DNA from 3 places in the Pseudomonas sp. m6p genome. Region 2 is predicted to be linked to each of the others. Evidence: predicted binding sites of a transcription regulator. Region 2 holds the regulator's gene; each other region holds the start of a gene.
The links. Region 2 encodes sigma-54, which starts transcription at its own class of promoters, with help from an activator protein. Its sites were predicted from a motif close to ANTGGCATNNANNTTGCTNT; they were not measured.
Positions count from the first base shown of each region.

Region 1: a site for sigma-54 is predicted at 1,893-1,912, ahead of flgB (flagellar basal body rod protein FlgB). Genes of this name have one in related genera too.
Region 3: a site for sigma-54 is predicted at 1,782-1,801, ahead of glnA (glutamate--ammonia ligase). Genes of this name have one in related genera too.

Region 1 is NZ_CM147084.1:4,029,736-4,033,010, forward strand. Features, by position in the region: gene flgE (flagellar hook protein FlgE) at 1-223, opposite strand, end outside; gene flgD (flagellar hook assembly protein FlgD) at 254-982, opposite strand; gene flgC (flagellar basal body rod protein FlgC) at 998-1,441, opposite strand; gene flgB (flagellar basal body rod protein FlgB) at 1,445-1,852, opposite strand; gene cheR (protein-glutamate O-methyltransferase CheR) at 2,191-3,018, opposite strand; gene ACYZUM_RS18300 (chemotaxis protein CheV) at 3,065-3,275, opposite strand, start outside.
Region 2 is NZ_CM147084.1:183,333-186,607, forward strand. Features, by position in the region: gene rapZ (RNase adapter RapZ) at 1-483, opposite strand, end outside; gene ptsN (PTS IIA-like nitrogen regulatory protein PtsN) at 486-950, opposite strand; gene hpf (ribosome hibernation-promoting factor, HPF/YfiA family) at 963-1,271, opposite strand; gene ACYZUM_RS00810 (RNA polymerase factor sigma-54) at 1,345-2,838, opposite strand; gene lptB (LPS export ABC transporter ATP-binding protein) at 3,027-3,275, opposite strand, start outside.
Region 3 is NZ_CM147084.1:6,289,712-6,292,986, reverse strand. Features, by position in the region: gene thiI (tRNA uracil 4-sulfurtransferase ThiI) at 113-1,567, opposite strand; gene glnA (glutamate--ammonia ligase) at 1,896-3,275, shown strand, end outside.

The sequences.
Region 1 (3,275 bases), 2.9 Mb from region 2:
TGTTGATGTCACCCTGGGTGAACTGCTGGGACACGTTGGCCAGGCGCACGCCGTTGCCGATGACCTTGCTGCCGCTACCCAGGCGAGTGGCCGAGTAGACGTCTTCGAATTCTGCACGGGACGATTTGAAACCGGCGGTCGCGACGTTGGCGATGTTGTTGCCGGTCACGTCCAGTTGTTTGTTGGCTGCATAGAGACCGCTAAGGCCGATATTGAAAGACATATTCCACTCCTTTGTGCCGGTTAGTCGGCTCTATATACCAATGGTTTGTACTTTGGACAGGGCGACGGTGCCCTTGCCGGACAGGTTGAGCATCAACTCGCCACCGGTCTGGCTGATCGTCACGCTGTTGACCGTGGCTGGCAGGTAGGTCGCCATATCGGTCGAGGTGCCATTGATCGAGGCGTTGGCCTTGACGGTATAGGTACCGGTCTTCACCAGGTTGCCGTCCTTGTCCTTGCCGTCCCAGGTGAAGCTCGCGCTGCCTGCGGCGCGACTGCCCAGATCGAGGGTGCGAACGACCGCGCCGCTGCTGTCGGTAATGCTGACGGTGCCGCCGGCAATCGACGATGGAACGGTGACCGAACCGGTCATGCCTTTGCTCGGGTCGTCCAGTTGAACGGTGTTGGTCTGCACGATCACGTTGCGACCGACCAGCGACGACGCCTGCAGTGCCTGCGACGAGTTGTAATTGCCGGCCAGCGAGCTGACGGTGCTGTTGAGGGTGGTGATGCCCTCAAGGCTGCTGAACTGCGCCAGCTGCGCAACAAAGGCGCTGTTGTCCTGCGGGTCGAGCGGGTTCTGGTTTTTCAACTGGGTGACCAGCAATTGCAGGAACGCATCCTTGCCCAGGGCTTGGCCGCCGGTGGAGCTGTTGGTGGCCGAGGCAATGCCATCAGTGGTCGTACTGCTCGTTTTCTTCGAGGAGTTCGCCAGGATGTCATTCATGCTCAGGCTGCTGGTGGTATCGGAAACACTCATGGCAGTCGCCCCTTATTACTGACCGAGGGTCAGTACCTTCTGCATCATGGTTTTGGCGGTGTTCATCATTTCGGCGTTGGTCTGGAACGACCGGCTCGCGGAAATCATGTCAGCCATTTCTTCCACCACGTTGACGTTCGGGTAGTACACGTAGCCCTTGGCGTCAGCGGCCGGATGGTTCGGCTCGTAGCGTGCTTCGAGGTTGCTCTGGTCTTCGACCACGCCAAGTACCTGCACGCCCTGCCCTGCGGCGTCCTGGCTCTGGAACAGCGAGTTGCTGCCGCTGTTCTGGCCGCCCTGAAACATGGTGGCGAACACCGGGTGACGGGCGCGGTAGGTCTGGTCGATGCTCGACGAAACGGTTTCGGCGTTGGCGATGTTCGACGCCACGGTGTTCAGACGTGTGGTTTGTGCGCTCATGCCGCTGCCGGCAATGTTGAAAACGCTGGACAGGGACATGGATTACTCTCCGCGCAGGGCCGATACCAGCCCTTTGAATTTGCTGTTGAGCAGGGTGAAGCTGGCCTGGAAGCCCACGGCGTTTTCCGCGTAGTTGGACTGTTCCAGCTGAGCATCCACGGTGTTCTGGTCAATCGAAGGCTGCATCGGCGTGCGATACATCAGCGACTCGTCGCCATTGCCCAGGCCTTCAGCTTCGATGTGACGGCTGTTGGTCATGTTCAGGGCGATGGTGCCGTTGGCGTTTTTCTGGCTCTGTGCTTCGAGCACTTTGGAGAAGTCCAGATCCCGAGCCTTGTAGTTCGGGGTATCGGCGTTGGCGATGTTGTTGGCCAGCACTTCAGCGCGCTGGGCACGGAAACCCAATGCCTTTTCGTGAATGCCGAGCGCTTTATCGAAGCTGATGCTCATGTCGGGAACCTTCGGGTGAGCGGTTTTTCGTACCTGAGCTTTAGCAAGCGCCGTGCCAAACACAAAAACCCAGGTAAACCGGGGCTTTGCGGGGAATCGGCAAAGCGGCAATGCCAGAAAAGCGGCAACCGGTTTCCGCTGCCTGCCGCTTTTCTGCCGCTTCGTCCTGTTAACACCTCTCCCTGTAGGAGCTGCCGAAGGCTGCGATCTTTTGATCTTGATCCTTCAAAACAGGATCAAAAGATCGCAGCCTTCGGCAGCTCCTACATGAAACAAAGCATCAGGCATAAAAAAGGGAGCCCTTGGGGCTCCCGATTTTGTATGCCTGATGCTTTGTTTCACTTCGCCTGGTAAATGATCCCCGGACTGCACTGAACCATCTGGTAATGATCCGGCAAACCGTTCAGCGCTTCGGACGCGCCAAGGAACAGATAGCCGCCCGGCTTCAGCGTGCTGTGAATACGCAACAGGATGTCTTTCTTCACCTCGGCGGAGAAGTAGATCAGCACGTTGCGGCAGAACACGATGTCGAACTTGCCCAGACTGGCGTAGCTGTCGAGCAGGTTGAACGAACGGAATTCCACCCGGTTCTTGATCGGCGCCTTGATCACCCAGCGCCCCGGCCCTTTCGGGTCGAAGTAGCGCTGCAGGCGATCAGCGGACAGACCGCGACCGATGGCCAGGCTGTCGTACTCGCCGGTCTTGCAGTTGGTCAGCATGCTGCCGGACAGGTCGGTGGCAACGATCTGCACGCCCATCTTCAACTGACCAAGGTTGCTGCGCTCGAACTCGTCGATCGACATCGACAGCGAATACGGTTCCTGACCCGACGAGCATGCCGCCGACCAGATCCGCAGACGCTGGTTGGGGCTGGCCTTGATCGCCTCGGGCAGCACCTTGTTCTTCAAGACTTCAAACGGATAGGTGTCGCGAAACCACAGGGTTTCGTTGGTCGTCATGGCATCGACCACCTGCTCGCGCAAACCGCTGCGCGGCTGGGTCTGGATGCGCTGTACCAGCTCACCCAGGGACTTGATGCCTTGCTGCTCCATCAGTTTGTTGAGACGGCTCGAGACCAGGTACTGCTTGTTTTCACCGAGCAAAATGCCACAGGCTTTTTCCAGGAAGACCCGGAACTGTTCGAAATCCAAATTACCCGTAGACAATGATGCCGCCTCTTAAATCGTGTTGACCGCCAGGGGCAGAAGGCCCCTAGCTGATATCTGCTGCTTTGATCCGGTCGACTACCCGGGATGCCAGGTCATCAGGACGGAATTTGGCCAGGAAGTCATCGGCACCGACTTTCTTGACCATCGCCTGATTGAATACCCCCGACAACGAAGTATGCAGGATGATATGAAGCTTTTGCATGCGTGGATCGCTGCGGATTTCCGCCGTCAGGGTGTACCCGTCCATCTCCGGC
Region 2 (3,275 bases):
CGGCTGGTTCAGCAGGCGCAACTTGATGGTGTCACGCAGTTGGTACAGATTCAGGTTGGTAGTATTGACCTTGAGGTCGGCCAGGTCCGCAATCGGGCCCAGCAGGGCCGTCTCGTCTTGAATCGCTTCGGCCAGCGAACGATTGGCAGTGCTCAGCGGATGGCGCCGGCGGGTTTCCGAGAAGCGCTTGAGCAGCGTTTCTTCGTCGGCATCCAGATACAACACATCGCACTGGATGTGCCGGGCACGGACTTCTTCAAGCAGTTCGGGGAAACGCGACAGGTGGCTCGGCAGATTGCGTGCATCGATCGACACGGCCACCAGCGGCTGGGCCAGCTCGGTATGAATCAGGGCGCGTTCGGCGAGTTCCGGCAGCAGGCCGGCCGGCAGGTTGTCGATGCAGTAGTAGCCGTTGTCCTCAAGGACATCCAGGGCAGTACTTTTACCCGAGCCGGAGCGGCCGCTGACGATGATCAAACGCATGATTAATGACCGTTCTGCTCGCTCAGGACGACCTGATACAAGGCTTCGTTACTCGGTGCGCTGCGCAGTTTTTCGCGCACTTCCTTGCGATCGAGCATGCTGGCGATCTGGCGCAGTAATTCCAGGTGAGCATCGGTGGCCGCTTCCGGGACCAGCAGGACAAACAGCAAGTCAACCGGAGCGCCGTCGATGGCATCGAAATCGATGGGGGCATCAAGGTGCATCAATGCGCTGATAGGCGCTTCGCAGCCTTTGAGGCGACAGTGGGGAATGGCGATGCCGTTGCCGAAACCGGTGGAACCGAGTTTCTCACGGGCGATCAGCGCATCGAACACATCCTGCATGGCCAGATCCGGCACTTCTTTATGGATGAGGTTGGCAATCTGTTCGAGGGCTTTCTTTTTACTGCCGCCCGGCACGTTCACCAGGGAACGGCCGGGGGTCAGGATACTTTCAAGTCGGATCATGGGTTGGGGGTGTTAACGACCGGTTGCGCCCTGGAGGAGGCTCTGGGTCTTTTCCTTATGCTTTTTGAGTTGGCGATCCAGCTTGTCGGTCAGTGAGTCGATCGCAGCATACATGTCGGTATCTTCTGCGTTGGCGACCACTTCGCTGCCGGGAATATGCAAGGTGGCTTCGATTTTCTGCTTGAGCTTTTCGACGCACATCGTGACCTGCACGTTGGTGATCTTGTCGAAATGGCGCTCCAATCGTTCGAGTTTCTCGTTGATGTAGGTGCGCAGAGGTTCGGTCACTTCCAGTTGGTGTCCACTGATGTTGACTTGCATACAGCTTCTCCTTCGTTGCCAGTGCATAAAGCGGCAGGCCGGATAGCCTGCCACTGGAACGCTGTAACGTGGCTTACATCAACCGCTTGCGTTCGCTCGAAGGCGCGATCCCGAGGGATTCGCGGTACTTGGCGACGGTGCGGCGAGCCACCTGAATGCCTTGTGCCTCCAGTAAACCAGCGATCTTGCTGTCACTCAATGGCTTTTTCTGATTTTCCGCCGCGACCAGTTTTTTGATGATCGCGCGGATCGCCGTGGAGGAGCATTCACCGCCTTCAGAGGTGCTGACGTGGCTGGAGAAAAAGTATTTCAGTTCATAAATGCCCCGAGGGGTATGCATGAATTTCTGCGTGGTGACCCGGGAAATCGTCGATTCGTGCATGCCGACCGCCTCGGCGATGTCATGCAGGACCAACGGTTTCATGGCTTCATCGCCGTATTCCAGGAAGCCGCGCTGATGCTCGACGATCTGGGTGGCCACCTTCATCAGGGTTTCGTTGCGGCTTTGCAGGCTCTTGATGAACCAGCGTGCCTCTTGCAACTGGTTGCGCATGAAGGTGTTGTCGGCGCTGGTGTCGGCGCGTCGCACGAAGCCGGCATACTGCGCATTGACCCGCAGACGAGGCACCGACTCCTGATTCAGCTCGACCAGCCAGCGTTCGTTGTCCTTGCGCACAATCACGTCAGGCACCACGTACTCGGCTTCGGTGGATTCGATCTGTGAACCCGGGCGCGGATTGAGGCTCTGCACCAGTTCGATGACCTGACGCAGCTCGTCTTCCTTGAGCTTCATGCGTCGCATCAGCTGGCTGTAGTCGCGACTGCCAAGCAGATCGATGTAATCGCTGACCAGACGCTTGGCCTCGTTCAGCCAAGGAGTCTTGGCCGGGAGCTGACGCAGTTGCAGCAACAGGCATTCGCCGAGGTTGCGTGCGCCGATGCCGGCGGGTTCGAACTGCTGGATGCGATGCAGGACGGCTTCGATCTCGTCCAGCTCGATGTCGAGTTCCGGATCAAAGGCGTCGAGAATTTCTTCGAGGGTTTCGTCGAGGTAGCCCTGATTGTTGATGCAATCGATCAGGGTCACGGCGATCAGGCGGTCGGTGTCGGACATCGGCGCCAGGTTCAGTTGCCACAGCAGATGGCTTTGCAGGCTTTCCCCGGCGGAGGTGCGGGTGGTGAAGTCCCACTCATCGTCATCGCTGCTGGGCAGGCTGCTGGCGCTGGTCTGGTAGACGTCTTCCCAGGCGGTATCAACGGGCAATTCGTTAGGAATGCGCTCGTTCCATTCGCCTTCCTCCAGGTTGTCCACCGTCGGGGCGGTTTCCTGATAGGAAGGTTCCTGAATCTCGGTGTTGGTTTTTTGTTCGGCGTTGTCGGCCAATGGATCGGAGTTGTCGAAGTCGTCGCCTTCTTCCTGGCGCTCGAGCATCGGATTGGATTCCAGGGCCTCCTGGATTTCCTGTTGCAGGTCCAGGGTCGACAATTGGAGCAGGCGGATGGCCTGTTGCAGCTGCGGTGTCATCGTCAGCTGCTGGCCCATTCTCAAGACTAGCGATGGTTTCATGGCAGGGGCTTAACACCTTATTCGCCGGCGCGCATGCGCCATCCACTACAGGGCGCCGAAGCGCCAAACTTAAGCAAATTATATGCCTGAAACTGTCGTGTTTGCCTAGAGCGCTGTAACAATAAAGCGTATAAAAAAAGCGCTTCAGCGTTACAGCACCCGGACGGCTGGCCGAATGCGCTCGCGCTTTAGAGGCGGAACTCGTGGCCCAGGTACACTTCCTTCACCAGATCGTTGGCAAGGATGGTTGCCGCATCGCCTTCAGCGATCAGTTGACCGTCGTTGACGATGTAGGCGGTCTCGCAGATATCCAGCGTCTCACGCACGTTGTGGTCGGTGATCAGCACACCGATGCCCTTGGCCTTGAGGTGATGGATGATCTGCTTGATGTCGCCGACCGAGATCGGGTCGACACCGGCGAACGGTTCGTCGAGCAG
Region 3 (3,275 bases), 640 kb from region 2:
TTGCTGACAAGTCTTGGCAGCGATTAACAGTAGTGTCCGGCATGGCCGTTACAGCTTGACGGCGGTGTCGGGGGGCCGGTGACGCAGGCCACAGGCAAACAGCCCCGGGCACTTAGCTCGGTCGATAAACGCGCACATTGGCATGCCCCTCACTGAGCAAATGGTGAGCATGCAGGCGACTCATCACGCCTTTGTCGCAATACAGCAGGTACTGGCGAGTCGGATCCAGCTCCTTGAAACGAGCGTTCACTGCATAGAACGGCATCGTCTGTACTTCTATGCCGGCGAGTTCCAGTGGGTCATCCTCGGCCGCATCCGGGTGACGGATGTCGATGACGATCTGACCGGCCAGCGCTTCGCCGACTTCTTCGATCTGCAAGTCCTGGCCCAATTCGTCGATCACTCGATCGATCGGCACCAGTTTGGCGTTTTCGAGCGCACGCTCGAGGACCGCCATGTCGAATTCTTTCTCTTCGTGCTCAACACGGTGGCGCTTGGCGGCGGTCTTCGGATTGACCGAGATGACCCCGCAGTACTCCGGCATGTGCCGGGCGAAATCGGCGGTGCCGATCTCGTTGGCCGTGTCGATGATGTCCTGCTTGTGCGCGACGATCAGCGGGCGCAGGACCAGTTTGTCGGTCACGCAGTCGATCACCGACAGGTTCGGCAGCGTCTGGCTCGATACCTGGGAAATCGCTTCGCCGGTGACCAGCGCGTCGATGTGCAGCCGGTCGGCAATGGCCGACGATGCGCGCAACATCATACGCTTCAATACGACGCCCATATGACTGTTATCGACTTTGCCGAGAATTTCGCCCAACACTTCTTCGAACGGAACACTGACAAATAGCACGCGTTGCGAGCTGCCGTACTTCTTCCAGATGAAATGCGCGACTTCCATCACGCCCAATTCGTGGGCACGTCCGCCCAGATTGAAGAAGCAGAAATGCGCCATCAGGCCGCGGCGCATGATCTGGTACGCGGCAACCGTCGAGTCAAAGCCGCCGGACATCAGTACCAGCGTCTGCTCCAGGGCGCCGAGCGGGTAACCGCCGATGCCGTTGTGCTGGCTGTGGATGACAAACAACCGTTGGTCGCGAACTTCGATGCGAACTTCGATTTCCGGGTCTTTGAGGTCGATTCCGGCGGCACCGCACTCACGACGCAGCTTGCTGCCGACGTATTTTTCGACGTCCATCGAGCTGAACGGATGCTTGCCTGCACGTTTGCAGCGCACCGAGAAAATCTTCCCGGCCAGCACATCGCCGTAGTGTTGTTTGCACTTCTCGGTGATGTCGTCGAAGTCGCCCAGCGGGTATTCGTCGATCTGCAGAAAGTGCGCGACACCGGGAGTACAAGTGAGGCGCTCGCCCATCTCTTTCAAGGCTTTGGGGTCAGTAACGCGGGTTTCCAGCTCGAGATTGTCCCACACACCGTTCACCACCACGGCCGGGTCCAGATCGCGGAGCACGGCGCGGATGTTCTTGGCCAGCTGGCGGATGAAACGCATCCGGACAGGGCGGCTTTTGATGGTGATCTCGGGGAAGACTTTTACGATTAGTTTCATGAAAACAGCGCGCGCAGGGCCAGCCGAAAAAGGGGGGCGCGGATTATAGCGGAAATTGCTCAAGGTTTAACCAGTTAATATGCAGAAGGTTTCACTTGCACCAAAACGGGTCATTTCTGATTTGAAGCGCTACATTAAGGGGCGATAATTTCGCCTTTATGGCGCTTTCTTGCTTTGAAAGCGTGAAATTGGGGCAAAAAACCCATGCTGGGGCACTGGCATGCAATTTGCTCCCTTGTGAGGCAGGTTGCCTTGGCAGAGTATCTGCGCCGGCATCACCCAAATTAAGGGCATCCACTACCAAGCCCTAAGCCACCCGGAGGACACTATGTCGAAGTCGGTTCAACTCATCAAAGATCATGACGTCAAGTGGATTGATCTGCGCTTCACGGACACCAAAGGCACTCAGCACCACGTGACCATGCCGGCTCGCGATGCGCTGGAAGACGACTTCTTCGAAGTCGGCAAGATGTTCGACGGTTCCTCCATCGCTGGCTGGAAAGGCATCGAAGCCTCCGACATGATCCTGCTGCCGGACGACGATACTGCCGTACTCGACCCGTTCACCGAAGACGCGACCCTGATCCTGGTTTGCGACATCATCGAACCTTCGACCATGCAAGGTTACGATCGCGACCCGCGCGCCATCGCGCACCGCGCCGAGGAATACCTGAAGACCACCGGTATCGGTGACACCGTCTTCGCCGGTCCAGAACCAGAATTCTTCATCTTCGACGAAGTGAAGTTCAAGTCCGACATCTCCGGCTCGATGTTCAAAATCTACTCCGAGCAAGGTTCGTGGATGTCCGACCAGGACATCGAAGGCGGCAACAAAGGCCACCGTCCTGGTATCAAAGGCGGCTATTTCCCGGTTCCGCCGTTCGACCACGACCACGAAATCCGCACTGCCATGTGCAACGCACTGGAAGAGATGGGCCAGACCGTTGAAGTTCACCACCACGAAGTGGCGACTGCCGGTCAGAACGAAATCGGTGTCAAGTTCAACACCCTGGTGAAAAAAGCTGACGAAGTTCAGACCCTGAAATACGTTGTCCACAACGTTGCCGACGCTTACGGCCGCACTGCGACCTTCATGCCGAAGCCACTGTACGGCGACAACGGCTCGGGCATGCACGTACACATGTCCATCGCCAAAGACGGCAAGAACACCTTCGCTGGCGAAGGTTATGCCGGCCTGTCCGAAACCGCCCTGTACTTCATCGGCGGTATCATCAAACACGGTAAGGCCCTGAACGGCTTCACCAACCCGGCCACCAACTCCTACAAGCGTCTGGTGCCAGGTTTCGAAGCGCCAGTAATGCTGGCCTACTCGGCTCGCAACCGTTCCGCCTCGATCCGTATTCCTTACGTCAACAGCCCACGCGGCCGTCGTATCGAAGCTCGCTTCCCGGATCCGGCTGCCAACCCGTACCTGGCTTTCGCAGCACTGCTGATGGCCGGCCTGGACGGCATCCAGAACAAGATCCACCCAGGCGATGCCGCTGACAAAAACCTGTATGACCTGCCGCCTGAAGAGGCGAAAGAGATCCCACAAGTTTGCGGCAGCCTGAAAGAAGCCCTGGAAGAGCTGGACAAGGGCCGTGCGTTCCTGACCAAGGGCGGCGTATTCTCCGACGACTTCATCGACGCTTACATCGCGCTGAAATCCGAAGAAGAAATCAAGGTCCGTACCTTCGTACACCCACTG